Regions from separate parts of the Janthinobacterium aestuarii genome, predicted to be linked through region 3. Evidence: predicted binding sites of a transcription regulator. Region 3 holds the regulator's gene; each other region holds the start of a gene.
The links. The regulator NrdR, encoded in region 3, represses ribonucleotide reductase genes. The targets are predictions, from matches to a motif close to CACNANATNTNGTG.
Positions count from the first base shown of each region.

Region 1: the regulator NrdR is predicted to act here: its motif matches at 1,436-1,449, upstream of OPV09_RS11415 (ribonucleoside triphosphate reductase).
Region 2: the regulator NrdR is predicted to act here: its motif matches at 4,463-4,476, upstream of OPV09_RS25830 (ribonucleoside-diphosphate reductase subunit alpha).

Region 1 covers NZ_CP142523.1:2,516,458-2,526,074, reverse strand. The annotation lists gene ubiU (ubiquinone anaerobic biosynthesis protein UbiU) at 1-798, opposite strand, end outside; gene OPV09_RS11420 (hypothetical protein) at 961-1,377, shown strand; gene OPV09_RS11415 (ribonucleoside triphosphate reductase) at 1,496-3,244, shown strand; gene nrdD (anaerobic ribonucleoside-triphosphate reductase) at 3,241-3,441, shown strand; gene OPV09_RS11405 (anaerobic ribonucleoside-triphosphate reductase activating protein) at 3,431-4,138, shown strand; gene OPV09_RS11400 (Pls/PosA family non-ribosomal peptide synthetase) at 4,287-8,342, shown strand; gene OPV09_RS11395 (4'-phosphopantetheinyl transferase family protein) at 8,364-8,879, shown strand; gene OPV09_RS11390 (LysR family transcriptional regulator) at 9,077-9,617, shown strand, end outside.
Region 2 covers NZ_CP142523.1:5,725,410-5,735,026, reverse strand. The annotation lists gene OPV09_RS25865 (ABC transporter substrate-binding protein) at 1-551, shown strand, start outside; gene OPV09_RS25860 (hypothetical protein) at 620-1,159, opposite strand; gene OPV09_RS25855 (hypothetical protein) at 1,158-1,457, shown strand; gene OPV09_RS25850 (cytochrome C assembly family protein) at 1,492-2,295, shown strand; gene OPV09_RS25845 (PP0621 family protein) at 2,292-2,552, shown strand; gene OPV09_RS25840 (sigma-54 dependent transcriptional regulator) at 2,672-3,760, shown strand; gene ampD (1,6-anhydro-N-acetylmuramyl-L-alanine amidase AmpD) at 3,738-4,349, shown strand; gene OPV09_RS25830 (ribonucleoside-diphosphate reductase subunit alpha) at 4,742-7,693, shown strand; gene OPV09_RS25825 (ribonucleotide-diphosphate reductase subunit beta) at 7,918-9,069, shown strand; gene OPV09_RS25820 (nuclear transport factor 2 family protein) at 9,218-9,547, opposite strand.
Region 3 covers NZ_CP142523.1:2,052,618-2,062,234, forward strand. The annotation lists gene ybgF (tol-pal system protein YbgF) at 1-666, opposite strand, end outside; gene pal (peptidoglycan-associated lipoprotein Pal) at 801-1,322, opposite strand; gene tolB (Tol-Pal system beta propeller repeat protein TolB) at 1,366-2,634, opposite strand; gene tolA (cell envelope integrity protein TolA) at 2,640-3,659, opposite strand; gene OPV09_RS09275 (ExbD/TolR family protein) at 3,708-4,148, opposite strand; gene tolQ (protein TolQ) at 4,164-4,853, opposite strand; gene ybgC (tol-pal system-associated acyl-CoA thioesterase) at 4,901-5,302, opposite strand; ZMP/ZTP riboswitch at 5,586-5,710, shown strand; gene glyA (serine hydroxymethyltransferase) at 5,822-7,069, shown strand; gene nrdR (transcriptional regulator NrdR) at 7,213-7,674, shown strand; gene pilV (type IV pilus modification protein PilV) at 7,917-8,486, shown strand; gene OPV09_RS09305 (PilW family protein) at 8,483-9,451, shown strand; gene OPV09_RS09310 (pilus assembly PilX family protein) at 9,464-9,617, shown strand, end outside.

The DNA of each region.
Region 1 (9,617 bases), 460 kb from region 3:
CAGGCTGGCCGGCTCCTCGATCGCGTAATACTCTTCGTCGTTGACTTCGAAACGTCCCTTGCACAGGGTCGGATAGCTGGCGTTTTCGCCTGGCGCATAGCGGTCGATCAGCACGCCGTTCAGGCGCGATTCGAGGCCGTTCGGTGTTTCCAGCCAGCGCACGGATTTCGCCGGCGAGCACACACCGTGGGTGTTCGGCGCCTCGCCCGTCGCATACGACGACAGCGCGCAGCGCCCTTCGACCATCACGCACAGGCTGCCGAAGCCGAAGACCTCGATCTCGACTTCCGTCTTGGCGATCAGTTGCTCGACCTGCGCCATCGACAGCACGCGCGGCAGCACGGCGCGGGCGATGCCGAAGTGTTCATGGTAAAAATTGATCGCTTCGTAGTTGGTGGCCGAACCCTGCACGGACAGGTGCAAACGCAGCTGCGGGTGGTGCTCGCTTGCATACGCCATCAGGCCCGGATCGGCCACGATCATGGCGTCGATACCGGCCTGCGCGGCGCGGTCGATGGCGCTGCGCCAGACGGCCCAGTTGTGCGGCTGCGGATAGGTGTTCAGCGCCAGCAGCACCTTGCGTCCATATTGGTGGGCGTAGCGCACGCCCTCGGCGATGGCCTTCTCGTCGAAATTGAGGCCGGCGAAATTGCGCGCATTGGTGGCGTCGCGAAAACCCAGGTAGACGGTATCGGCGCCATTGTCGATGGCCGCTTTCAAGGCAGGCAGGCTGCCGGCGGGGCAGACCAGTTCCAGCGGTCCGGCCACGCGGGTGGCGGTGGTTGATTCAAGCATCATGGTGTTCACAGTCCTGTATCGGCTCAGGGTGCAGACTATAGCCCCGCCCATACCGCCCAGTCCTTGACGCAGGTGAAGGAATGCATGCATGGCTGGCGCGCGTTCAACTTGCTTGACCTGGCTGTAAAATGCCCCACTTTTCTCCCTCACCGATTCCCCGCCATGCCCCACAAACCGCTGCTGCTATTCCTGCTCACCCTATTCCTCACCGTGCTGCAAATACAGTGGGCTTCGCCCGCCGACGGCTATGTCGAAGAAACGCTCTCCGTGCTCTCGCCCGAGGCGCTGGGCGTCTGGGCCGGCGTGCTGCTGCTGTTCCTGCAAGCCGTCTTCGCCCGCCGCGCCATGCCCGTGCTGCGCCAGGCCGGCATCTGCACGGGCCTGCTGGCCGTCTACTGGCTGCTGGCGAACTACGTCACGTTCGACGCGCGCGTGGCCAGCTGGAGCACCTTCTCGGCACGGGAAATCTGGGCGCACGTGCTGCCCGCCTCCGTCGCCAGCATCGCCGTCTGCGGCGCCATGTACTTTGGCCTGAGCTGCTTCATCCCGCGCCTGGGGCGCGCGAAAAAAAGCCGCTGACGCGCTTTCTTCACCTGCATCAAGGATTCGTCACGCAACTGCACGCGCCCTTTGACGCCACTATATTTAGTGATTAATCTCCATAAAAACACCGCATGTTGTGTTTATTGGAGGTTTCATGACGACAAATGCAGTTTCCCCCACACGCGGCCAGGTCGACGTCGCCGCGTCCATCAATGAATACCTGGACCGGCGCGACTGGCGTGTCAACGCCAACGCCAACCAGGGCTACTCGCTGGGCGGCCTGATACTCAACGTGTCGGGCAAGGTCATCGCCAACTACTGGCTCGACCAGGTGTATCCGCCGGAAGTGGGCGCGGCGCACCGCGAAGCGGCGCTGCACATCCACGACCTCGACATGCTGGCCGGCTATTGCGCCGGCTGGTCGCTGCGCACCCTGCTGCACGAAGGCTTGAATGGCGTGCCGGGCAAGATCGAATCGGGTCCGCCGAAACACATGTCGAGCGCCATTGGCCAGATTGTCAATTTCCTCGGCACCCTGCAAAACGAGTGGGCCGGCGCGCAGGCGTTCAGCTCCTTCGACACCTATATGGCGCCCTACATCCGCAAGGACAGCCTGCGCTACGAAGACGTGCGCCAGTACATGCAGGAGCTGATCTTCAACCTCAACGTGCCATCGCGCTGGGGCACGCAGACGCCGTTCACCAACCTCACCTTCGACTGGATCTGCCCGGACGATTTGCGCGAGCAGATTCCCGTCATCGCCGGCCAGGAGATGGACTTCAGCTATGGCGAGCTGCAGGTGGAAATGGACATGATCAACCGCGCCTATATCGAGATCATGATGGCGGGCGACGCCAAGGGCCGGGTCTTCACCTTCCCCATCCCCACCTATAACATCACCGAGGATTTCGACTGGCACAGCGACAACGCGGAGCGCCTGTTCGAGATGACGGCCCGCTACGGCCTGCCCTACTTCCAGAATTTCATCAATTCGGAACTCAAGCCGAACATGATACGTTCCATGTGCTGCCGCTTGCAGCTGGACTTGCGCGAACTGCTCAAACGGGGCAATGGCCTGTTCGGTTCCGCCGAGCAGACGGGCTCCCTGGGCGTGGTCACCATCAACTGCGCGCGCCTGGGCCACTTGTGGCGCGGCGACGAGCCAGCGCTGATGGCGGACCTGGACCGCCTGCTGGAACTGGGCAAGACCAGCCTGGAAATCAAGCGCCGCACCATCGAGGAACTGATGCAGCAAGGCCTGTTCCCGTACACGAAACGCTACCTGGGCACCCTGCGCAATCACTTTTCCACCCTGGGCGTGAACGGCATCAACGAGATGATCCGCAATTTCAGCGGCGACGCTTACGACATCACGTCCGCCGAGGGCCATGCGCTGGCGATACGTCTGCTCGACCACGTGCGCGCCCGCATGGTGCAGTTCCAGGAAGAGACGGGCCATATGTACAACCTGGAGGCGACGCCGGCCGAAGGCACGACCTACCGCTTCGCGCGCGAAGACCGCAAGCGCTATCCGGCCATCCTGCAGGCGGGCACGGTCGACAATCCGTACTACACGAATTCGTCGCAGCTGCCCGTCGGCCATACGGACGACCCGTTCGAAGCGCTGGAATTGCAGGACGCGCTGCAGCGCAAGTACACGGGCGGCACGGTGCTGCACCTGTACATGACGGAAGCGCTGTCGGATGCGAATGCCTGCCGCGAGCTGGTAAAACGCGCGCTGAGCCGCTTCTCGCTGCCCTACATCACCGTCACGCCCACGTTTTCCATCTGCCCGCGCCACGGCTACCTGGCCGGCAAACATGAATTCTGCCCCACCTGCGACGCGGAACTGATCGCCCGCAAGCAGTCCGATTTCGCTCACCCACTCAAGGAAACGCCATGAACGCACGTCCCGACTTCACTCCCGCCATCACCCTGCTCGATACGGAACGCCAGCGCTGCGAAATCTGGACGCGCGTGATGGGCTACCACCGCCCCGTTGCCTCGTTCAACATCGGCAAGCAGGGCGAATTCCACGAGCGCCAGTATTTTACGGAAGCGAGCGCCCGCGTGGGCCAGCCCGCCTGCCATGGCGTTTGAGCTGAAAGTGGGCGGCCTGACGCCCTTTTCCGCCACCGACTACCCGGGCAAGCTGGCGGCCGTGGTGTTCGTGCAGGGCTGCCCCTGGCGCTGCGGCTATTGCCACAATCCGCACTTGCAGGCGCGCACGCCGGAAGGCGCCATGCCGTGGCAGGACGTCCTGACCTGGCTGCGCCGCCGCGTGGGCCTGGTCGACGCCGTCGTCTTCAGCGGCGGCGAAGCGTGCATGGATCCAGCGCTGGCGCGCGCCATGCAGGACGTCAGGGCGCTGGGTTTCGGCATCGGCCTGCACACGGCCTGCATCTATCCGCAGCGCCTGCGGGAAGTGCTGCCCCTGGCCGACTGGGTGGGTTTCGACATCAAGGCGCCGTTTGCCGACTATCGTCATGTGACCCGCGTGGCCGGCAGCGGCGACCCGGCACGCGCCTGCCTGGACGCCATCCTTGCCAGCGGCGTGGCCTACGAATGCCGCACCACCACCCACCCCGACCTGCTGCCGGACGAGCAGTTGCTGGCCCTGGCCGCCACCCTGGCCGCGAAAGGCGTCGATAACTACGTGCTGCAGCAGTTCCGCGCCGAAGGCTGCGCGGACGCGGCGCTGTCCGGCCGCCCCTTGCACGGCTATCCGGCGGCGACGACTTTGGCGCAAATCGCCGCCATGTTTCCGCGATTTACATTCCGTAATCATGGCAGTTGAGCCTGCAGCCACATACTTGCTGAAAATTCCACAAAATTCCCCGTTCTGCAACGCTGAAATGTCTTGCGTACTGTAATGTATCAACTGTGCCGCGCGCCATGCGCAGCCCATCAGATTCCTCACTCCGCATTACAGATAAGCGTCATCCATGAACGATTTCACCGCAGTCAGTCCAGGCATCCCTTCCACCCACGCCGACATCCTGTACGGCCCGCCGCGACCGGATCTGCTGCGCGAGGAAGTACTGGCCGACCTGCTGGAAGCGACGGCCCGCCGCTGCCCCGAGCAAATCGCCCTGATCGATGGCGAACGCCGCATCACGTATGCGCAGCTCGATGCGCAAGCCAGCCTGGCCGCAGCGCGCCTGGTGGCGGCCGGCGTCAAGCCCGGCGACATCGTGGGCCTGTGGCTGCCGCGCGGCGCCCATCTGCTGCTGATGCAGGCGGCCATCGCCAAGGCGGGCGCCGCCTGGCTGCCCGTCGATGAAGACACGCCCGTCGAGCGGCTGCAGGTGTGCCTCGATGACGCGAATGGCTTTGGTGTCGTCAGCTGCGCCCAATTCGCGCCGCGCCTGGCCGAGGCAGGCATTGGCCGCCCCGTATGGACGGCGGAAAGCCTGCTGGTCCCCGCCGCGCCGGGCGAACTGCTGCCCGCGCGCGCAACCGTGCTGCCCGAGCACCCGGCCTATGTGATCTACACGTCCGGCTCCACGGGCAAGCCCAAGGGCATATTGATCAATCAGCGCAGCATCTGCCACTTCCTGCGCAGCGAAAACGCCGTGCTGGAAGTGACGCAAGCCGACACCGTCTACCAGGGCTTTTCCGTCGCCTTCGACATGTCGTTCGAGGAAATCTGGATAGCCTACCTGGTGGGCGCCACCCTGTGGCTGGGGCCCAAGGAGATTTCGGGCGACCCGGAAGCCTTGCCGCGCGCGCTGGCCACCAATCAAGTCACGGTGCTGCACGCCGTGCCGACCTTGCTGGCCCTGTTCGCCGAGGAAGTACCGAGCCTGCGCCTGATCAACCTGGGCGGCGAGATGTGCCCGGAATCGCTCGTCGAGCGCTGGTCGCGCCCGGGCCGCGCCATGTTCAACACCTATGGCCCCACGGAGGCGACCGTCTCGTGCAGCCTGGCGCGCCTGCGGCCCGCCGAACCGGTGACCATCGGCACGCCGCTGCCCAACTACGGCTTGCTGGTGCTGCAGGTGGCCGAGCCGGGAGAAAACCGTCCCTTGACCTTGCTGGCGCGCGGCGAGACGGGTGAGCTGTGCATCATCGGCCCCGGCCTGGCCGAGGGATACCTGGGCCGCCCCGACCTGACGGTGGAAAAATTCCTGCCCAATCCCTGGAGCACGGGACCCGATGATGCGCGCCTGTACCGTACGGGCGACCTGGCGCGCATTGATGCGGATGGCCAGGTGCTGTGCCTGGGCCGCGCCGACGACCAGGTGAAAATACGCGGCTTCCGCGTGGAACTGGGCGAGATCGAAGCCGTGCTGGCGCAGCAGGCAGGCGTCGGCACCGTGGCCGTCTTGCTGCGCAAGGATGACGGCATCGACCAGCTGGTGGCCTACATCGTCGGCAGCGACGATGCGCCGGCCGACGCCCTGGCCGCGAAAACCCTGCGCGCGGCATTGAACCTGCACTTGCCGCCGTATATGGTACCGGGCCGTTTTGAACTGCTGCCGCTGATGCCGCGCCTGACCTCGGGCAAGATCGACAGAAAAGCGCTGAAAGCCATGCCGCTGTGCGCACCGCCAGCCGGCGAGGCGGGTGTATCGGACGTGCCGGAAACGCCTGCCGAAGCGGCCCTGTTCGCGGCGCTGGCCAAGCTGTTCCCGGGCCAGGCGATCTTGCGCCAGCTGGACTTTTTCAGCGACCTCGGAGGCCACTCCTTCCTGGCCGCCCGCCTGGCATCCGCCCTGCGCGCCGATCCGGCCTACGCCCACATGACGGTGCGCGACATTTACCAGAACCGGCAGATCGGCAAGATCGCCGCCGTGCTCAATGAAGCGCCGGCGCTGGCCACGCCGGAAGCGCAATGGACGCCGCCATCGACGTGGAAGCGCTGGACCTGCGGCGCGGCGCAGGCGGCGGCCGTGCCTGGCCTCGTCACCCTGCGCATGGCGCAGTGGATGGCGCCCTTCTTCACCTACCACTTCTTCACGGGCGACACGGGCGACACCGTGCCGCGCGCCATCGCCGCCTCGATCGCCGTGTTCCTGCTGGCCACCTTGGCCGAATTTGCCATCGCGATTGCCGGCAAGTGGCTGATCGCCGGGCGCTTGAAGCCTGGCAGCTATCCGCTGTGGGGCGTCACCTACTACCGCTGGTGGCTGGCCGACCGCCTGGTCGAATCGGCGCCCGCCTACCTGCTCAGCGGCTCGTCCCTGAACAGCTGGTGGCTGCGCGCGCTCGGCGCGAAAGTGGGCAAGGAAGTCGTCATCGGCTCGATGACCCTGCGCGCGCCCGACCTGCTGGCCATCGGCGACAACGTCAGCGTGGGCAATGCCGTCAACTTTGAAAACGCCCGGGTCGAGCGGGGCCGTTTGCTGCTGGGCCAGATCGACATCGGCGACGATGCCTGCATCAGCTCTTATGCGATTTTGGAAGGCAATACCAAGGTGGGCGCGTTTGGCCACCTGGAGGGACAGTCCGCGCTGGCCGATGGCGCCGCGGTACCGGCCGGGCGCGTGTACACGGGCTCGCCCGCGCGCGACATTGGTGAGTTCGACCCTGCCAGCCACCCGCCGCGCCCCGCCGTCTCGCGCCTGCGGCTGACGGGAGAAACCGTGTTCTTCTGCTTCGGCATGGTCCTCATCGCCGTGCTGTTCTTCATGCCCGTCTTCCCCAGCTTCGTGCTGATCGACTGGTTCGACGAGCGCGAAATGATGCCATGGCTGCAGGGCCGCGACGTGACGACCCAGCTGGCCCGCTACTTCCTGCTGGCCTTCCCCGCCAGCGCCGTGCTGATCGTGCTCACCGCCCTGCTGTCGGCCGCCATCCGCTGGGGCGCGCTGCCCCGCTTGAAGCCGGGCAGCTCGCCCGTGCACAGCAATATCTATTGCGCCAAGTGGCTGGTCAGCCATATCCAGGAATCGAGCCTGAACGTCCTGCACGGCATCTACGCCACCGTGTACGCGCCGTACTGGTACCGCCTGCTGGGCGCCAAGGTGGGCAAGGGTGCCGAGATTTCCACGGCCCTGGGCGTCGTGCCCGACATGCTGACCCTGGGCGACGACACCTTCATCGCCGACGCCGTCATGCTGGGCGACGAGCAGATCGACGGCGGCTGGATGACCATGCGCCCCACTGTCATCTCGCACCGCAGCTTCGTCGGCAACGGCAGCTACATCCCGGATGGCACGGTGCTGCCCGAGCACGTGCTGATCGGCGTGCACACGCATGCGCCGCGCAATGAGCAGATGCACAGCGGCGATACGTGGCTAGGTTCCCCGCCCATGCATTTGCCCGCGCGCGAACAGGTCAGCGGCTTTGCCGAGCACCTGACGTTCAAGCCATCGCTGTTGCGCCGCCTGGGCCGCAGCCTGATCGAAGCGTTCCGCATCGTCGCGCCGCACGCCGTGGTGATCGCCGTCGGCTATACCCTCGTGCTGGACGTGATGCCAATCGCGGGTGCCGGGCGCTGGGGTGAAGTGGTGAGCGACCTGGCCATTGCCGGCCTAGCCTACGGCATCGGCAATTTCCTGGTCGTCGTGCTGTTCAAGTGGCTGCTGCTGGGACGCTACCGCAAGCACGCGGCGCCCATGTGGACGCCATTCGTGTGGATTTCCGAAGGCGTGACCAATCTGTATGAAGGCATCGCCGTGCCCAACTTCATGCGCTACCTGCGCGGCACGCCGTGGCTGCCGCTGGCCTTCCGCCTGTTCGGCTGCAAGATCGGCCGCGGCGTCTACATGGACACGACGGACATCACGGAATTCGACTGCGTGCACATCGGCGACTACAGCGAATTGAATGCGCTGACCTGCCCGCAAACGCATTTGTTCGAAGACCGCGTGATGAAGATCGACCACGTGGAGATCGGCCAGCGCGTCTACATGGGCCCGCGCAGCTCCGTGCTGTACAGCGCCAAGGTGGGCGACAACGCGCGCCTGGGACCGTTGACCCTGGTGATGAAGGGCGAGCACATCCCCGCCGGCAGCAATTGGGCGGGCTGCCCGGCTGCGCCTTTACGCAACTGATCACAGCTGATGGCTTTTACGGTGCTCTGGTCAGGGGATGGCGTGCTGGTGATCGGCATCGCCGCCGTGCTGCCGCGCTTGGAGGCCCGGTTGCGCATCCGCGCCGCCGTACGCGAGGCGGCGGCGCACTGGCTGAAGCTGGACATCGAGGCGATCTCGGTGGCGTCGACGCCGGGCGCCCCGCCCCGTTTGCTGTTTCCCGGCGGCGTTGCGGGCCTGTCGTTCAGCCATGACGAAGGACTCTCGCTGGCCGCCATCAACCTGCAAGGCGCCGTTGGCGTCGACGTGATGCGCGTGCAGGACATTGCCGACTGGTTCACTCTGGCGCGCGATTACCTGGGGCCGCAGGTGGCCGAAGCACTGAGCACCTGCACCGATGCGCAGCGCCCATTGGCCCTGGCGCAGGCGTGGACGGCGCGCGAGGCGGCGCTCAAGTGCGCGGGCAGGCAGTTGGCGGAATGGGATGCACGGCCCATAGACTGCCATTTACAGCCCCTATCCCTGCCTGCGCCTTACGTCGCGACCCTCGCCTCTTAGTCCTCCTTTCCTTTTCCAGCGCCTCCGATCTGGACGAAAATCAGTTTTGCGATAATACTGACGAGCAGTCCCAGCACCCCGATCAATTCCAGCATGGCCTTTCCTTTGCAGTGACAGCAGACCAGGCACTGTAGCGCGAACGGCGGGGCCGGGCCAATATCAAATCAGGCAGTTTCCGATCTCGAAAAGGCATACGATTGATTTCCATCAGACAGTTCCGCTACTTTGTCGAAGTCGTCGATGCGGGCAGCTACTCGCGCGCGGCGGAAAAGCTGTACATCGCGCAGTCGGCCCTGAGCCGGCAGATCAAGGAGCTGGAAAGCGAGGTGCAGGCGCTGCTGCTGACGCGCGACGCACGCCATATCGAACTCACGCCCGCGGGCCAGGTGTTCTATGAACGGGCCAAGCGCATCCTCGACGACGTCGAGGAAACCGTGCGCCAGACGCGCCATGTGGGGCAAGGCGCGCAAGGCATCATCCGCCTGCTGCATTCAAGCTCCGTCACCCTCACGCCCGCCATCGGCGCCGTGCTGAACCGGCTGCTGGCGCAGTTCCCCGGCGTTTCGCTCGATGTGTCGAAGGGATCGTCGGAAAACCAGGCGGCCGACATCGAGGAAGGCCGCGCCGACCTGGGCCTCGTGCGCCTGCCCACCTTGCGCAAGCACGCCAACATCGTCGTGCGCGAACTGTTTGCGGAAAAGCTGGTGGTGGCCGTGTCGGCGGCGTCGCCGCTGGCCG
Region 2 (9,617 bases), 2.6 Mb from region 3:
TGTCGCAGGCGGGCCTGACGTACTCGGAAACCAAGGGCAAGGATGTGCAGCTGGTATTTCTCGCCTACGCCGACTTGAACCAGGCGCTGATGGGCAAGAATATCGACGCGATGATGCAGTCCGAGCCGCAATCGTCGCAGGCGATCAACAAGGGTTTCGGCACTGAGGTCATCAAACCGTACGACACGCCGATCGGCGAGCCCGTGCGGACCATGGTGATGACGGAAAAGTTCTACAAGGAACGCCGTCCCGTGGCGGAAAAATTCATGCGCTGCTTCGTCGAAGCGACCAAGACCTTTATCGACAACAAGGCGACGGCGGAAAAATATGTGCGCGAAGTCGTGTTCCGCGGCCAGATCACGAAGGATGACTTCGACGACGCGATCAGCAATTCGCCGTATTCGTACGATATCTCGCCCGAGCATATCCAGATCACCACGGACGTGATGGTGAAAACGGGCGTGGGCCGCATGACGAAGCCGCCCGTGGCCAAGGACTGGGTCAAGACGGACTTGCTGGAGCAGGCGAAAAAGAGCCTGAACGTGAAGTAAATCAGGCAGCCATGAAAAAAACCTCCGCACCAGCGATGGCGCGGAGGTTTTTTTATGGAAGGGTGGCCTTAGCGGGCGTTAAAACCCATCCAGCCCTTCTCCGTTTGGCGGAAGCTCAGCGTGTAGATGCGGGTCAGCTCATCGCCTTTCTTCAGCTGGCGGCTGATGATGGCGCCGTAATTGTCTTGCACGAGCTGGTCCGACCATTGCATCAGGTTATCGAAACGCTCGGCCGTCATCGCCGCCTGGCGCGCCAGCAGCGGCGCGGGAATCGCCTTCTTTTCCTGCTGCTGCACCCAGAATTCGCGGAAGACCTTGTTCTCTCCGCCCATGCCGCGCGCCATCAGGCCCAGGCCCATGGTCATGCCCACGGAGCCGTCCGTCTTTGCCTGCGTTTCGAGCTTGTCGGCCACGTCGGCCAGCAATTCCAGGTAGCCCACCTTGGCGCGCAGCACGGCCGAGCCCTTGATTTCGTACTGTTCGTTCTCTTTCCAGCCGTTCAGCTTTTCCAGCTTTGCAATGTCGAAGTACTCCTTGTACAGGTCATAGCTTTGGATGGACGTGCGGAAATACTCCTCGTATGTGGATTGGGAAGGCGCATCTTTCATGCAACCGCTTAATACGGTGCAGGCGGCCAGCAGGAGACAGGTCCAGGAAATTTTTTTGAAAGAAAACATGGCGGTGGTGGGCGAGTGGCGAAAAGTGAAAGATTGTTGCTCTATGGACATAATTATAGGGCTGGCTCATCCAGATGGCAACGTGGCCGTGACGCGGCGGCAGTGCGCCGCAGGAAAGATTGCCAAAATCTTGAGGGTGCGCTACCCCGCCGCGCCCGAGGCGCGATATCATGGCAGGCTTGCGGTGTCGGCTGGCGGCGAATTGCCTGCAGCCCATACTGTCGCTTGAATCGCGCTTGCCGGCTATGGTGTAAACTTAAACTATGCAGATCTATTTCTTTTTCATCGCCGCCCTGTTGTATGCGGCGTGCGCGGTGCTTCCCTCGTCCCGTGCCCGGCTCATTGCCGGCCTGACCGGCGTCGCCTGGCTGGCGCACGCCGCCACCCTGTGGTTCGACCTGATGGCGCCGGGCACCTTGCGCTTCGGTTTTTCCGCCATGCTGTCGGCCGCGCTGTGGGTGTCGGTGGGCGCCTACTGGATAGAGAACCGCAATTTCAGCCTGGACGGACTGCGCCGCATGGTCATGCCCAGCGCCGTCCTCGCCATTGGCCTGGCCTGGGCCTTTCCTGGCAGCCAGGTCAGCATGGAAGGCAAGTCGGCCGTCTTCGGCTGGCATATTGCCGTGGCCGTGCTCGCCTACAGCACCCTGACGATTGCCGCTTTTCACGCCGTGCTGATGGCGCTGCAGGAATCGCGTTTGCATACGCGCAGCGAAAGCCGCGGCTTCATCGGCACGGCGCTGGACCAGCTGCCAGCCCTGCTGACGATGGAAAAGCTGCTGTTCCGCATGATCGGCCTGGGATTTATTTTGCTCAGCCTGACCGTACTGTCGGGCATCGTGTTTTCCGAACAACTGTTTGGCAAGGCGCTCAACTGGGATCACAAATCCGTGTTTACCATGCTGTCGTGGCTGCTGTTTGCCTCGCTGCTGGCAGGCCGGCGCTTTCGCGGCTGGCGCGGCAAGACGGCCCTGAGCTTTACCCTGGCCGGTTTCGCCACCTTGCTGCTGGCCTATGTCGGCAGCCGTTTTGTACTGGAAGTGGTTTTACACCGAGGATTCGCATGACACGTGTTTTATTCTGGCTGGCGCTGGTGTTCCTGGTGCTGTTTGCGATCCGCAGCAAGATCCGTGGCATGCAGCAACGGGCCCGCGCGCAGCAACAACAGCAGCCGAACCCGTTTGCGCCGCCCGGCCGGCCGCAGGAATTGCCTGATGCCGAGCTGATGCTGTGCTGCGCCCACTGCGGCGTGTACTACCCGGCCTCCGAAAACGTGCAGGCCAAGGGCCACGATTACTGCAGCCACGCGCACGCCACCTTGTAAGGGCAGGCCCGCAGGTGCGCTCGCGTTGCTCATCCGTATCGTAACGTCCTCCGGCCTCCGTCCGGCGTAGCATCTGCATGAGGCGGTTCGCCGCCGCCATTGCGGAAAGGCGCGCTTCCATGTCCCGTCCCAATCCTGGTCCGGATACCGTGACCGCCACCGGCATGCCGCCGGCGCCGCAACTGAGCGGCAACTCGCTGCCCATGCAGGCGCTGCGCGCGCAGATCGGCCGCATCGCCCGCTGTGGCGCGCCGGTGGCCATCCGCGGCGAATCGGGCACGGGCAAGGAACTGGCGGCGCGCGCCATCCATGCGCAGGGCGCGCGCGCCAGCTTCCCGTTTATCGCCGTCAACTGCGGCGCTATTCCCGAAGCGCTGATGGAAGCGGAATTCTTCGGCTGCCGCCCGGGCGCCTATACGGGCGCGCTGCACGAACGCCAGGGTTTGTTCCAGGCGGCCCATGGCGGCAGTTTGCTGCTCGATGAAGTCGACGATCTGCCGCTGGCCATGCAGGTAAAACTGTTGCGCGTGCTGCAGGAGCGCCGCGTGCGCAAGCTGGGCGGCAGCAGCGACGAAGCCGTCGACGTGCGCATCCTGTGCGCGAGCCAGCATGGCCTGGCGCGCGGCGTGGCCGCCGGCACATTCCGCCAGGACCTGTTTTACCGGCTCAACGTGATCGAGCTGGCGCTGCCGCCGTTGCGCGAGCGGCGCGGCGATCTGCAGGTATTATGTGAGGTGATCCTCGCGCGCCTGTCGCCACGCCGGACCGTGAGCCTGGCGCCGCCGGTGCTGGCGGCCCTGGGTGCGTATGCGTTTCCCGGCAATGTGCGTGAACTGGAAAACGTGCTGGAGCGGGCGCTGGCGTTTGCCGACGGCGGCGTGATCGCGCTCGACGGGCTGGCCTTGCCATCCACGGCGGGCACTATGCCCTTGCGGGCGGCGCCGGCACTGCCGGCACTGCCGGACTTGCCGGAGCGGCAACTGTGCCTGCCCGGCATGGCCGCGCATGGCGTGGCCCCCGTCCTGCCGCTCGACGTGTATTTGCGCCAGGCCGAGCGCGACATGATCATGCTGGCGCTGGCACAGGCGCGCTACCACCGCGCAAGGGCGGCGCGCCAGCTGGGCTTGAGCGTGCGCCAGTTGCGTTACCGCATGCAGAAATTGACGATACAGGAAGCTTTACTTGATGAGCGTATGGACGATAGATGAAGATGGCTGGTGCGCTGGCGCGCTGCGCTATGACTCGCCGCACCACGATGCGCGCCCGGACGGTACGCAAGTCGACTTGCTGGTGATCCATAACATCAGCTTGCCGGGTGGCCACTTTGGCGGGCCGCATGTGTCGGACTTGTTTACGGGCCGGGTAGATTATAATGCCGATCCTTCTTTCGCCGACCTGCGTGGCTTGCAGGTGTCGGCGCACTTTTTTGTGCGGCGCGATGGTGCGCTGCTGCAATATGTTTCTACTGATCAACGTGCCTGGCATGCGGGCGCGTCCATGTTTGAAGGACGCCCGCAGTGCAATGGCTATTCCATCGGTATCGAAATGGAAGGCGCGGACGACGTGCCCTTCCAGCGGCGGCAATACCATGTGCTGGCGGCGCTGACGGCGGCGCTGGTGGCGCGCTACGGGCTGTCGCAGGTGCGCGGGCACGAGCATATCGCGCCGGGGAGGAAGACGGATCCGGGGCCGTTTTTTGACTGGCATTTTTATCAAAAATGCTGGCTGGAAATCTTGCGCGGGCAGCCTGCGTTAGCGCTTACTTCGCGGGGATTGGGCTTTCCATCCATACCCTGAAAAGTCAACCGAAATCGTATATGAAAATACAAAAAATTACGCCGGCGGATGCCGGAAAACTATTGCATCACCCTCCGATGGGTACTACAATTAGTGCAGAAGTTGGATGTAAAGACTATATCTAGTGCCATCACAGACGTTTTCAGAATTATTGTCAAAGCTACCCGGATTGCTGATAAAGCACTGGAACTGGCGGTTTATCACCCTTGATCGTGTTTCGCGCCAGCCGGGCAGTACGGTGTGGCGATATGGCTTCTGACTCTGTTTTATGCATTAATAATTTACTATTTAGCAACAAATACCTGAAGAAACCCTGACCATCGGGCGTTCTATTCAACAACACACGCGGCAGCAAAACTGCAGGCTGACTTTAGCTGACAACGGGAGCTTCAATGCAATCACCACAAGATATTTCCATCCATCCAACGCCAGTATCGCCAGCGCCAGGCGCGGCCAACAGCGTGGCGAGCACGGGCGCGGCATTGGGCGACTATCGCATCATCCGCCGCAACGGTGCGGTGGTGGCATTTGAGCCTTCGAAGATCGCGATCGCCATGACCAAGGCGTTTTTGGCCGTTAACGGCGGCCAGGGCGCAGCCTCGGCACGCATCCGCGAACTGGTGGAACAGCTGACGGACGGCGTCGTTGCCGCGCTGGTGCGCCGCCATCCGGGCGGCGGCACCTTCCATATCGAAGATGTGCAAGACCAGGTGGAACTGTCGCTGATGCGTTCGGGCGAGCACGACGTGGCGCGTGCCTACGTGCTGTACCGCGCCAAGCACATGGAAGAGCGCCGCCTGCAGAAGGAAGCGCAAGGCGCGTCCGCGCAAGTGACCGCGCCCCAGCTGAACGTCACCGACAACGGCGTGCGCCGCCTGCTGGACATGCAGGAAGTGCGCGACCTGATCAACGCCGCCTGCGCCGGCCTGGAAAAGCACGTCGATGCCGACGCCATCCTGGCTGAAACCGTGAAAAACCTGTACGACGGCGTGCCTGTCGAAGAGCTGCACAAGTCGGCCATCCTGGCGGCGCGCGCACTGATGGAAAAAGATCCGGCCTACAGCCAGGTCACGGCCCGCATCCTGCTGCACACGGTGCGCAAGGAAGTGTTCGGCAAGGAAGTGCCGCAAGCGGCCGCTGCCGCTGAATACCTGACGTATTTCCCGCAATACATTGCCAAGGGTATCGCCGCTGAGCTGCTGAACCCGGTACTCGCCAGTTTCGACCTGGAGCGCCTGGCCAAAGCCATCGTCGCCGACCGCGACTTGCAGTTCGGCTACATCGGCCTGCAAACCCTGTATGACCGCTACTTCCTGCACATCCAGGACGTGCGCATCGAAATGCCGCAAGCGTTCTACATGCGCGTGGCCATGGGCCTTGCGCTGAACGAAGCGGACCGCGAAGCACGCGCCATCGAGTTCTACAGTCTGCTGTCCTCGTTCGACTTCATGAGCTCGACGCCGACCCTGTTCAATTCGGGCACCCTGCGCTCGCAGCTGTCGTCGTGCTACCTGAGCACCGTCTCCGATGACCTGGAAGGCATCTACGACGCCATCAAGGACAATGCGCTGCTGGCCAAGTTTGCCGGCGGCCTGGGCAACGACTGGACGCCAGTGCGCGCCCTGGGCGCCCACATCAAGGGCACCAACGGCAAGTCGCAAGGCGTGGTACCGTTCCTGAAAGTGGTCAACGACACTGCCGTGGCAGTCAACCAGGGCGGCAAACGCAAGGGCGCTGTCTGCGCCTACCTGGAAACCTGGCACATGGACATCGAGGAATTCCTCGACCTGCGCAAGAACACGGGCGACGACCGCCGCCGCACGCACGACATGAACACGGCGAACTGGATTCCCGACATGTTCATGAAGCGCGTCATGGAAAAAGGCGACTGGACCCTGTTCTCGCCATCGGACACGCCAGACCTGCACGACAAGGTCGGCAAGGCTTTTGAACAGGCTTACCTGGGCTATGAAGCCAAGGCCGCCGCCGGCGAAATCCGCGTCTTCAAGAAGATCGCCGCGCTGGACCTGTGGCGCAAGATGCTGTCGATGCTGTTTGAAACGGGCCACCCATGGATCACGTTCAAGGATCCTTGCAACATCCGCAGCCCGCAGTCGCACGTCGGCGTCGTCCACAGCTCGAACCTGTGCACGGAAATCACGCTGAACACGGGCCCTGACGAAATCGCCGTCTGCAACCTCGGTTCCGTCAACATGCCGGCGCACATGAAGGAAGGCAAGCTCGATCACGTCAAGCTGGCCAAGACCATCCGCACCGCCATGCGCATGCTCGACAACGTCATCGACATCAACTACTACGCCGTCGACAAGGCGCGCAATTCGAACATGCGCCACCGTCCGGTCGGCATGGGCGTGATGGGCTTCCAGGACTGCCTGCACATGATGCGCGTGCCGTTCGCCTCGGACGCCGCCGTATCGTTTGCCGACACCTCGATGGAAGCCGTCTGCTACTACGCCTACCTGGCGTCGACGGAACTGGCCGAAGAGCGCGGCCGCTATGAGTCGTACGCCGGCTCGCTGTGGGACCGCGGCATCCTGCCGCAGGATTCGGTCAAACTGCTGGCCGAAGAGCGCGGCGGCTACCTGGAAGTCGATTCCTCGTCGGCCATGGACTGGACTCCGGTGCGCGAACGCATCGCCAAGTTCGGCATGCGCAATTCGAACTGCGTGGCGATCGCCCCGACGGCGACGATTTCGAACATCATCGGCGTGTCGGCCTGTATCGAGCCGACGTTCCAGAACCTGTACGTGAAATCGAACCTGTCGGGCGAATTCACCGAGATCAACGGCTACCTGGTGCGCGACCTGAAGGCACGCGACCTGTGGGATGAAGTCATGATCTCCGACCTGAAGTACTTCGACGGCTCGCTGGTGAAGATCGACCGCATCCCGCAAGACCTGCGCGATATCTACGCCACCGCCTTTGAAGTGTCGCCAAGCTGGCTGGTGGAAGCGGCTTCGCGTCGCCAGAAGTGGATCGACCAGGCTCAGTCGCTGAACATCTACATGGCTGGTGCATCGGGCAAGAAACTGGACGAGACCTACAAGCTGGCATGGCTGCGTGGCCTGAAAACCACCTACTACCTGCGTACCATCGCCGCTACCCACATGGAGAAATCGACCTCCAAGACGGGCGCCCTGAACGCCGTGGCAGTCGACGGCGGCATGTCGGCCAGCGCGCAAAGCGCCCAGGCAGCGGCCGTGGCGGCAGCAGCGGTGGCCGTGGCGCCAGTGGTGGCAGCGGCAGCGGACGACGCCGATGGCGAAGCGTGCTACCTGCGTCCGGGTGATGACGGTTTCGAAGAGTGCGAAGCCTGCCAGTAAAAACCTGCTGCGCAGCCCCCTCTCGGGTTCTGTGTTGCTCACCGTACTAAAGTACGGCTGCGCTACTCGACCCGATATCGGGCTTGCTCGCGACGGTTTTTAAAAAATTTAAAGTTGTCAGCCCAGAGCGTCTGGGCTGATTCAATGTTGTCAATATCCGCATTGTCCGATTCAACGGGCCTGTTGCGGATCGCCGGCTCGCCGGCATGGAAAGGAAGAAGAATATGTCGTTGTCATGGGATGATGAAACCACGTCGGCAGCTGTGCCGCGTCCGGCGCAGCAAGCGCCACTGGGAAATACCGAATTGAACCTGCCGGCAGGTGCCGAGCCGTCCGAAGCGAACGCCGAGCAAGTGGCGCGCCGCGTGAATGCCGACGACAAGCGCATCATCAACGGCAAGACGGACGTCAACCAGCTGGTGCCGTTCAAGTACAAATGGGCGTGGGACAAATACCTGGCCGGCTGCGCCAACCACTGGATGCCGCAGGAAGTGAACATGCAGCGTGATATCGAGCTGTGGAAGAACCCGAACGGCCTGACGGACGACGAGCGCCGCCTGGTCAAGCGCAACCTGGGCTTCTTCGTGACGGCCGACTCGCTGGCCGCCAACAACATCGTGCTGGGCACCTACCGCCACATCACGGCGCCCGAGTGCCGCCAGTACCTGCTGCGCCAGGCGTTCGAGGAAGCGATCCACACGCACGCTTACCAGTACATCGTCGAATCGCTGGGCCTGGACGAAGGCGAGATCTTCAACGCCTACAACGAAGTCAAGTCGATCCGCGACAAGGATGAATTCCTGATCCCGTTCATCAACACCCTGACCGACCCTGCGTTCGTCACCGGCACGGTGGAAAACGACCAGAAGCTGCTCAAATCCCTGATCGTGTTTGCCTGCCTGATGGAAGGCTTGTTCTTCTACGTCGGCTTCACGCAGATCCTGGCGTTGGGCCGCCAGAACAAGATGATGGGCGCGGCCGAGCAGTACCAGTACATCTTGCGCGACGAATCGATGCACTGCAACTTCGGCATCGACTTGATCAACACGATCAAGATGGAAAACCCGCAGCTGTGGACGGCCGAATTCCGCGAAGAGATTAAAGTGTTGTTCATGCAGGCCGTGGAACTGGAATACGCATACGCGGAAGACACCATGCCGCGCGGCGTGCTGGGTCTGAACGCGCCGATGTTCAAGGGCTATTTGCGCTTCATCGCCAACCGCCGCGCGCAGCAGATCGGCATCGAGCCGCTGTTCGCCCAGGAAGAAAATCCATTCCCATGGATGAGCGAAATGATCGACATGAAGAAGGAACGCAACTTCTTCGAGACGCGCGTGACGGAATACCAGACCGGCGGCGCGCTGAACTGGGAATAAGCCAGCCGATAGCGTCACAACTCATGTATGTAACAAAGGCCTCGCAAATGCGGGGCCTTTTGCTATCTGGAGAGCTTATTGCATCGGGCTCACACGGTCGGGATGGTGCGGCCCGTGATCAGCACGCGCTTGTCCTTGAAATCGGTATTCATGCGCCGATCTCCAGGGTCTGGATGCGATTGCTGGCGAGCGTGAAGGCAAAGCGCAGCGCCAGCGGGCTGCCGGGGAAACTGCCGCTGACGCTGCCGGTGACCACGCAGCGCGCGCCCTGGGTGTCGGCCGAGATGGGGCTGACGGTGGCGCCGTACTGCTGGCTGCCAGCTTCTTTCCAGGCCTGGATGGCGGCATGGCCCGCGTGGGTCCGGCCTTCGTCGTGAACGACGCCATCGGCGGCGAAGCATTGCGCCACGGCCTTGCTATCGTGATGCTTGTCGGCGCTAAAGTAGTCGCCGACGATGGCCGGCATGAGGAGAGACATGGTGCTTCCTTTCGGTGAAGAGGCAGGGAGCGACCATCATATGGCCTTCAATTGCAGAGAAATAGTAGAG
Region 3 (9,617 bases):
CTTGTCTTTCAGCTCCGTGTAGCAGCTGGCGATGTTGAGCATGGCGTCGGGCGCCTTCGGGCTGTCCGGGTAGTTCTTCAGCACTGCCTGCTGGGCCGTGATGGCGCTCTTGCAGTCGCGCTGGGCGTAATAGGCGTTGCCCAGCCAGTATTGCGCGTTGGCCGCGTAGGCCGATTCCGGATAGCGTTTCACGAAGCCGTCCAGGGCCGTGACGGCGCCCTTGTAGTCGCCCGACTTGAACAGGCCGAACGCGGATTCGTACGCGCTTTGCTCGGATACGCCCACGGCCGCTTCCTGGCCGTCGATGGTGACCTGGCGCGGCTCGAGCTTGCGCAGGCGCGCATCGATGTCGGTGTAGAAATCCTTCTGGCGCTTTTGTACATTCGCCAGGTCGTTGCCCAGCACTTCGATCTGGCCGCGCAGGCGGGCGATCTCTTGCATGGTCTGGTCGTGCTGGTTGATCAGGCTCAGGGTGCTGGTCTTGTCCGCCTTGGTGTCGACGCGGCTGTTCAGGTCGCGCGCCATGGCGTCGACCTTGGCGCGCAGCTCGAGGATGGCCTTGCGCGCTTCGTCGTCATCGAACAGGGCGGCGTTGGCGTGCAGGGGCAGGTAGGCAAACGCGGCCATCAAGGCGGCGGCGAGGCCGGCTTTCGAGAATGTCATCATGGGTCGGGCTTTCTAAGGTTACGCAAACATGCAAACGGGGCGCCGGGCGGTGAATCACCGCGCTGCGCCCCATTATTATGCCTATGACTGGCCAGTTAGGTAAGCGCCAATGCTGCCGCGCTCACCTGTCAACATCAATAAACGATGTCAGCGCGGCGGTTTTCTGCCCATGCTGCTTCGTTGCTGCCTTGTGCTTTAGGCTTTTCTTTGCCCAGCGACACGGCTTCCATTTGGCCTTCTGGCACGCCCAGGGCTGCCATCGACTTGCGCACGGCTTCAGCACGTTTCTGGCCCAGGGCCAGATTGTACTCAGCGCCACCGCGTTCATCGGTGTTACCTTGGATCAGGATCTTGCGGCTAGGCGTTTTCACCAGGTAAGCAGCGTGGTTTTGCACGACTGGGGTGTCCGCTTCGCGCACGACGTATTTGTCGAAGTCGAAGTAGATGCTGCGGTTAGCCAGCACGCCTTTTGGATCGTCCAGTGGATCGACCGATGCGGTCGTCACTGGCTGAACTTGACGGGTGTCAACTGGAGCTGCGACTTTTTCAGGAGCGCGCTCAACCACTGGGGTTTCTGCTACTTTGACTGGGGTGCTGCAGGCGGACAGCAGAGCTGCGGTAGCGGCGATGAAAGCCAAACTTTTAAAGTTACTCATTTTTATTCTCCGGGTCATGGTTAAAGGTGAAACTGTACAGCATTTACTTCATAAAAGGACCCCAGGTGGGCTCCTTGATATTGCCAGCTTGCGTAGTCAAACGCTGTTTGACGCGGCCATCCACCGATACCACTGCCAGCGACTTGCGTCGTCCGGATTCGGTCGCGTACATGATATATTTCCCGTTGGGCGAAAAGCTCGGTGATTCGTCGTTGGCGGTGTCCGACAGGCGCAGTTCCTGGCCACTAGCCAGGTCGAGCGCGTAGAGCTGGAAATTGCCGTCGCGACGGGAAATATAAGCAAGTGTCTTCCCGTCGGACGAGATCCGCGGGCTGATGTTGTAGGAGCCGCCAAACGTCACGCGCTTGGCTTCGCCACCGCTGGCCGACATGCGGTAGATTTGTGGTCCGCCGCTGCGATCGCTGGTGAAGTAAATGCTTTGGCCATCGGCCGAGAATTGGGGTTCCGTATCGATGCCGCTGCTGGTGCTGACGCGGCGCAAACCGCTGCCGTCGGCATTGACGGTGTAGACCTGGGTATGGCCATCGCGCGACAGGGCCACGGCCAGGCGCGAGCCGTCCGGGCTCCAGCTCGGCGCCGAATTGCTGCCTTTTTCATTCGATACGATGGTGCGCTGGCGCGTCACCAGGTTTTGCACGTAGACAATCGGCTTTTTCTTTTCAAACGACACATACGCGACCTTGGTGCCGTCCGGCGACCACGATGGCGAAATGATCGGCTCGTTCGAGCGCAGCGCGACCTGGATGCCTTCGCCATCGGCGTCGGCCACTTCCAAGCGGTATTCGCGGCCCGATTGCGTGACGTAGGCGATGCGCGTGGCGAACGCGCCCTTGACGCCCGTCAGCTTTTCATAGATATCGTCGGCGATCTTGTGCGCCAGCAGGCGGTTGAATTGCGGTGCGGCCGCATTGTTCATGCTGGAAATCTGCGCACCCTTGATGGTGTCGAACAGCTTGTAGCGCACGTCCAAGCGGCCATCGGCCATGCTTTGCACGGTGCCGGCCGCCAGCGCGTCGGCGCCGCGCGATTTCCATTGCTCGTAGCTGACGGGGGCCGTTTCCGATACGGGCGCATCGGCATCGATCAGCTTGAACACGCCGCTGCGCGCCAGGTCGGCCTTGATAATGCCCGACAGCGATTGCGGCGCCGCCGATTCATTGACGAAGCTGGCGACAGCCACCGGGATCTGGTTGCTGCCGATCCCCGTAATCTCCACGCGCAACTGCGCCTGGGCGCTGGACGCTCCCAGCACCAGGCTGGCGCAGAGCACGACATAGCTCATTTTTTTCATGGTCATCATTTAGGCAAATCCTTCATCTCGAATATGAGTTCAATCTCGCGTTCCACGGTGCCGTCTTTTTTCTTCGGCAGTGGCGACGATTTATTAATGGCGTTTTCCACCGAGCTGTCATACGCCGGCAGGCCGCTACTTTTAATCTTTCGGACCGAAATAATTTCCCCAGTTGGCAGTTGCTCGATCTTGAACACGGCGCGCGGGTTGCCCGGCACGTCCGTGCTACCGCTGTACGCGATATTGCTCTTGATCTTGCTCGTCAGGGCAGCGACATAGCCGCTGTCCTTGCGTGGCGCGGTCGATTTCTCGGCCGTGCCCGTCGTGCCGGCGCCCGCCGCACCCGTGATGCGGCTCATTTCCGCAGCGCGTGCCTTGTCGGCGGCTTTTTTCTCTTCCGCCGCTTTTTTCGCCTTGGCAGCTTTTTCCGCCGCCGCTTTTTTATCGGACAGTTCCTTCTCGGCTTTTTCTTCCGCCGCTTTTTCTTTCTCTTTGGCCTGCTTGGCTTTCTCCAGCTTGTCGGCCTTTTCTTTTTCCAGCTTTTCAGCCTTGTCTTTTTCTTTCTGCTTCTGTTTTTCCAGTTCGCGCTTTTCTTCTTCGCGTTCCTTCTGTTCCTGCTTGCGGCGCTCTTCCGCTGCCGCTTTCTCTTTTTCTTCCTTCAGCTTGGCCTTCTTGCGCTCAAGGGCGATCTCCGCCTCGCGCAGGTCGACCTTCGGCTCGGGCACGGCCACCGGCGGCGGTGGCGGCGGGGCCGGCTGTTCCACTTCCGGTTCCGGCGGCGGGGCCGGTGTCGGCTCCGGTTCCGTCGCCACTTCGGGCGGCGGCGCGGCCGTCTGCACCTTCATGTCCCACACTTCCGCTTCGACGGCGACAGGTTCCGTATTTTGCCAGTGTACGCCCACCCACAGGAAAAACAGCAGCCCAAGGTGCATCGCCAGCGCCAGGCCCAGCGAGGGCCAGCGGCTGCGTTCGCGCGGCACGCTGTAGGGCTTGCCGAGTACATGGTCGATTTGTTTGTTCTGCAAAGTCTAGTCTATCTAAAAACGGTCAAGTCTGGAAACACGATGCTGCGCTTACTTGGTGGCCAGGCCAACGCGGGTAATGCCCATCTTTTTCGCTTCCGAAATGAGCTGGATCACATCGTCGTACTTGCTTTCCTTGTCGCCCGCGATCATCACGGGATAGTCGGGATTGCTCTCGTGCAAACCGCGCAGCTTGCGCAGCAGGGCGTCGCGGTTCGGTTCCGTTTCCGGCGACAGCTGTTCCTTGCCGATGACGCCGATCGACAGTGAACCATTCGGTTTCAGCACGATCTGAATATAGTCATCGGGCGGTTTAGCCGACTTTTCCGCGTTGGGCAAGTTCACCACGCTGGGATTGTTCGACGACGGCATCACCATGAAAATGATCAGCAGCACCAGCATCACGTCGATGTACGGCACGACGTTGATTTCGGACTTGAACTTGCGGCCACGGCCGCCGCGCATGCCGCCGCTATTGAATGAGGAACCCATGGACGCTGCCCCCTCTTAGCGCGACTGGCGCTGCAAGATGTTGGAGAATTCCTCGACGAAGCTCTCGAAGCGGATCGCCAGGCGGTCGATGTCATGCGAAAAACGGTTGTAGGCGACGACGGCGGGAATCGCGGCGAACAGGCCGATGGCGGTGGCGATCAGCGCTTCGGCAATGCCGGGCGCGACGGCGGCCAGGGTGGCTTGCTGCACGTTGGCCAGGCCGCGGAAGGCGTTCATGATGCCCCAGACGGTACCGAGCAGGCCGATGTATGGCGAGACGGAACCGACGGAAGCGAGGAAGGCCAGATGCGATTCGAGCACGTCCATTTCACGCTGGAAGGCGGCGCGCATGGCGCGGCGTGCGCCGTCGAGCACGGCGCCGACGTCCAGCGCTTCACGCGAACCGTAGGAAGCCTTGCCCTTGATGAATTCGCCCATGCCTGCGTCGAAGATGCGGGCCAGCGCGCCGCTCTGGTCGCGGTTGCCGCTGGCGTTCTGGTGCAGCGCATGCAGGTTGCCGCCGGCCCAGAAGCTGCGTTCGAATTCGATGGTTTGCTTGCGCGCCTGGCGCACGGCAAACATCTTGCGGAAAATGTAGGTCCAGCTGGTCAGGGAAATCAGCAGCAGCAGGGCCATGATCAGTTGCACGATCAAATGGGCATTGGAGATGAGCGCGAGGAAAGAAAGATCTTGTGTAACGTTCATTGGCTGGCAGTCTGTTGGGTGAATTGTCCGGAGGTGGCGGGTAGGGCTCAGGCGGCGCGCATGCGGGCCGCGACTGCATCAGGCACGGCGCGCGGACGCAGTGCCGAATCGACGCAGCCGATCTTGACGCGGGCCGTGTTGAGCAGGCGGTCGCCGCACCAGGCTTGTTGCAGGAAAACGATGGAGGCGCGCCCCATTTTTTCTATGTTTAAGGTTAATCTTACCGTGTCATCGAGCCTGGCTGGCGCATGATAGTCGGCGTTGACGCTTTTGACAACGAACATTGCGTCGTGCTGTTCCAGCAATTCCTGCTGGCCCACGTCGATGGCGCGCAGCCATTCGGTGCGCGCGCGCTCGAAGAATTTCAGGTAGTTAGCGTAATAGACGATGCCGCCGGCGTCGGTGTCTTCATAGTAGACACGTACGTTCCAGGTAAAGACTGAAGGCATGTTTATTGCGCCAGTAGTGAGATTGAGCAACATTTTACGCGATTTTTCTTCTTGTGACTGTGGGCGCTTGCTGGAAAGCCATGCAAAAGCTGCATATAAGTTGCACCGCAGCATTGTAAAACGGAGGGCTGCAATGGCAAGCCCCGTAACATACGCTTACATGCCTGAGCAAAGTTTACATCCAGCTTAAGACGATGGGCCGGCGCTGCCCGGGCGGCGATTATAGCCGCACGCTTGCATTCCTTGCTCAATTTGGGCACTTAACTTACAATTTGCATTCCATTACGTCTCACGTGACTGGCGAAAAGTCGGGCGATCTCCATGAGTGGCGATCGGCAATCCGGCGAAAGGTGGGCACCCACCGGGAAACGTGAGATTTTTCATCAGCCGTTCGCCTGGGTAGCCACTATGGAAAAGCACGAAGAGGCTGCCTGTCCAATGTTGTTATTCACTTAACGCCGGCTCCCCTCATTCGATCCAATCTGCCAGTACAAGCACCCTCATACTTGGAGTTTTTACATGTTTGCAAAAGATCACACCCTCGCCAACGTCGATCCTGAATTGTTCGCCGTCATTCAAAAAGAGAACACGCGCCAGCACGATCATATCGAACTGATCGCGTCGGAGAACTACACGTCGCCAGCCGTAATGGAAGCGCAAGGCTCGCAGCTGACGAATAAGTACGCCGAAGGCTATCCAGGCAAGCGCTACTACGGCGGCTGCGAATACGTCGACGTGGCCGAGCAACTGGCCATCGACCGTGTCAAGCAGCTGTTCGGCGCCGAATGCGCGAACGTGCAGCCGAACTCCGGCTCGCAAGCGAACCAGGGCGTGTTCTTTGCCATGTTGAAACCAGGCGACCTGATCATGGGTATGTCGCTGGCCGAAGGCGGCCACCTGACCCACGGCATGCCGCTGAACATGTCCGGCAAATGGTTTGACGTCGTCTCCTACGGTTTGACGGCGGAAGAAGACATCGACTACGAGGCAATGGAGCGCCTGGCCCGCGAACGCAAGCCGAAGCTGATCATCGCCGGCGCGTCCGCGTTCTCGAAAAAGATCGACTTCGAACGCTTCAGCAAGATCGCCAAGGAAGTTGGCGCCTACTTCATGGTCGACATGGCCCACTACGCCGGCCTGATCGCCGCCGGCCTGTACCCGAACCCGGTGCCGTTCGCCGACTTCGTCACCTCGACCACGCACAAATCGTTGCGCGGCCCGCGCGGCGGCATCATCCTGATGAAGGCCGAACACGAAAAAGCCATCAACTCGGCCATCTTCCCTGGCATCCAGGGCGGCCCGCTGATGCACGTGATCGCCGGCAAGGCCGTCGCTTTCAAGGAAGCGCTGAGCCCTGAATTCGTCGAATACCAGAAGCAAGTGATCAAGAACGCCGACGTGCTGGCGAAAACCCTGATCAAGCGCGGCCTGCGCATCGTTTCCGGTGGCACCGAATCGCACGTCATGCTGGTCGACCTGCGCGCCAAGAACCTGACGGGCAAGGAAGCCGAAGCCATCCTCGGTTCCGCGCACATCACCTGCAACAAGAACGGTATCCCGAACGACCCGCAAAAACCATTCGTCACTTCGGGCATCCGCCTGGGCAGCCCGGCGATGACGACGCGCGGTTTCAAGGAAGCGCAAGCGGAAGAAGTGGGCAACCTGATCGCCGACGTGCTGGACAATCCGCATGACGCCGCCACCATCGAGCGCGTGAAAGCGGCTGTGAAAGTCCTGGCCGACGCGCACCCTGTGTACGCCGCATAATAATTTGTCCAGAATGTGTCATACGGAGTAAGATTCTGTATGACACATTCCTTCGTGCCCAAGGGCGCCCGGAGTGATTCGGGCGCCCTTTGCACAAGGACGGCGATTTCCCGTAATTATTACTATAAAGTTGTAACCAGCCCATGAAATGTCCATTTTGCCAGCACGGCGACACCCAGGTTCTCGATACGCGCGTATCGGAGGAAGGGGATGTCATTCGGCGCCGCCGCCGCTGCGGCAAATGCGACAAGCGTTTTACCACGTACGAGCGCATTGAACTTATCATGCCGGCCGTCGTCAAAAAGAATGGCAGCCGGACGGAGTTCGCTGCGGATAAGTTGCGCGGCAGTTTGATGCTGGCCTTGCGCAAGCGTCCCGTTGCGGCCGCCTCCGTGGATACGGCCATCGCGTCCATCCAGGAAAAACTGCTGACCAGCGGCCTGCGCGAAGTCGATTCCGGCTATATCGGCGAACTCGTCATGCAGGAACTCAAGCGCCTCGACAAGATCGCCTACATCCGCTTCGCCTCCGTGTACAAAAATTTCGAAGACCTGGCCGAGTTCCAGGATGCGATTGCCGAAGTGGGGCAGGCGCGCAAGCCCTGACCTTCGGCTTCTTGTTCACCTTAGTGAAGGCGGGGCTGCTTATGCGCTCCGTTTTCACCACGCCAAGGTTTGCCTGGCAAGCGGTCTGATCAATCCCAACGCTGTTCTTCTCGACTTATCGCCGTGCTGTTTGCGCCAGCGCAGACCCGGTTTTTTGCGCACGCCTATCTTGTAGCTGGGCCGCCTGTTCCTGCGACTCTTTCTGCGAAAGGGAGTAGCGCATGCGCAATAGCGGTCGCACTATGTTTCCTGTGGGGGGCAGCAGCCTCGTCGAGGTGCTGGTGTCGCTGCTGCTGTTGGCGCTGGGTCTGCTGGGCGCCAGCATCCTGCAACTGCACTCGCTGCGCGCGCGTCATGAGTCGGGGCTATTGTCGGCGGGCGTGCAACTGGCTGCCGGCATGGCCGAACGCATGCGCGCGAACAGCGTGCTCATGAATGGCCCCGATGCTGGCAATCCCTACCTGAACGTGGCCTACGCGGCGGCGGACGACGCTGAAGCGGGCGGCGGTGCGCCCGACTGCTTCGGCGCCACCGCCTGCAGCGCGGCCGAACTGGCGCAATTCGATATCGCCGAATGGAAGCAGCGGCTGCATGCGGCCTTGCCCGGCGCGCGCCTGCATATTTGCCGCGACACTTCCGCGTGGGATGCCGCCGCCCAAGGCTTGCAGTGGGCGTGCAGCGGCGGCAAGGGCGCGCCCATCGTTATCAAGCTGGGCTGGCGCGGCCGCCTGCCCGATGGCTCGCCTGCCGTGAATGCGGCAGGCGAGTCGTTGCCCAGGCTGGCATTCCAGCTGAGCGGAGGCGGCGCATGAACGAGGTCCTGTATCGGCATCGCGGCATGAGCCTCGTCGAATTGCTGGTGGCCCTGTCGCTGGGCGCGCTGCTGATGCTGGCGGCCAGTAGCGTGCTGCTGGCCGCCAGCGGCAGCTATGGCGACCAGTCCGCCAGCGCGCGCTTGGACGATAACGGCCGCTATGCACTCGACACCATCGCCCGCGCCGTGCGTCAGACGGCGTACGTAAACTGGGACAGCAGCGCCGCGCCCGTCGCCCATGCCGATGACGACAGCGCCAATGTGGCCGGGCTCGACGCGCGCAGCCTGGGCAAGAACAGCGAGGGCATCAGCGGCGCGCTGCCCGGCGCCCTGCATGGCAGCGACGTGCTGGCCTTGCGCTATTACGGCGCCGGCAAGGAAGAGGGTGGTGACGGTTCCGTGCTCAATTGCGCGGGCTTCGGCGTGGGCGTCGCGCAAACGCAGGCGCAGCGGGGCTGGAGCATTTTCTATGTGGCGCAGGGCGCCGATGGCGAGGGCGAGCTGCGTTGTAAATACCGTGGTGCGAACGGTTGGGGCGCGGACGCCATCATTCGCGGCGTCGACGGTTTCCAGGTGCTGTATGGTCTCGACACGGATACGCCGCCCGATGGCGTGGCGAACCGCTATGTCAACGCCAGCGCGCTCGACGCCTACGATGCGGCATTGGTACTGGAGGGCGCGGATGCGGCCGCGCGCCAGCGCGATCTGCACCGCCGCACGCACTGGAAGCGCGTGGCCAGCGTGCGTGTGGCGCTGCTGCTGCATGGCGAGGCGGGCCAGGCGGACAAGATGGCGGAACTGGGGCCGGCGCAGTTCGACCTGTTCGGCAAGGCCTATGCCGAGGCGCACGGCGCCAGCGACACGGGCGTGCGCATTGTGCGCGCGTCCTTGCCCGCCGCGACGCGCTTGCGGCTGCGGCAACTGGTGCAGACGAGCATCATGCTGCGCAACGGGCCGGCCTAGGCGGGCGGCGCGATGGCAGGCAGGGGCGTCCGCCGGTGCGAACCTTGGTGTCCATCTTGCGTACGCCACAGTGGCGCGACCCTCGTGTATGTGCTGTGCCTGCTGGTGATCATCTTGTTGCTGGGCATATCGGCGGCGCAGATGGCATTACAGGGCGAGAAGGCGG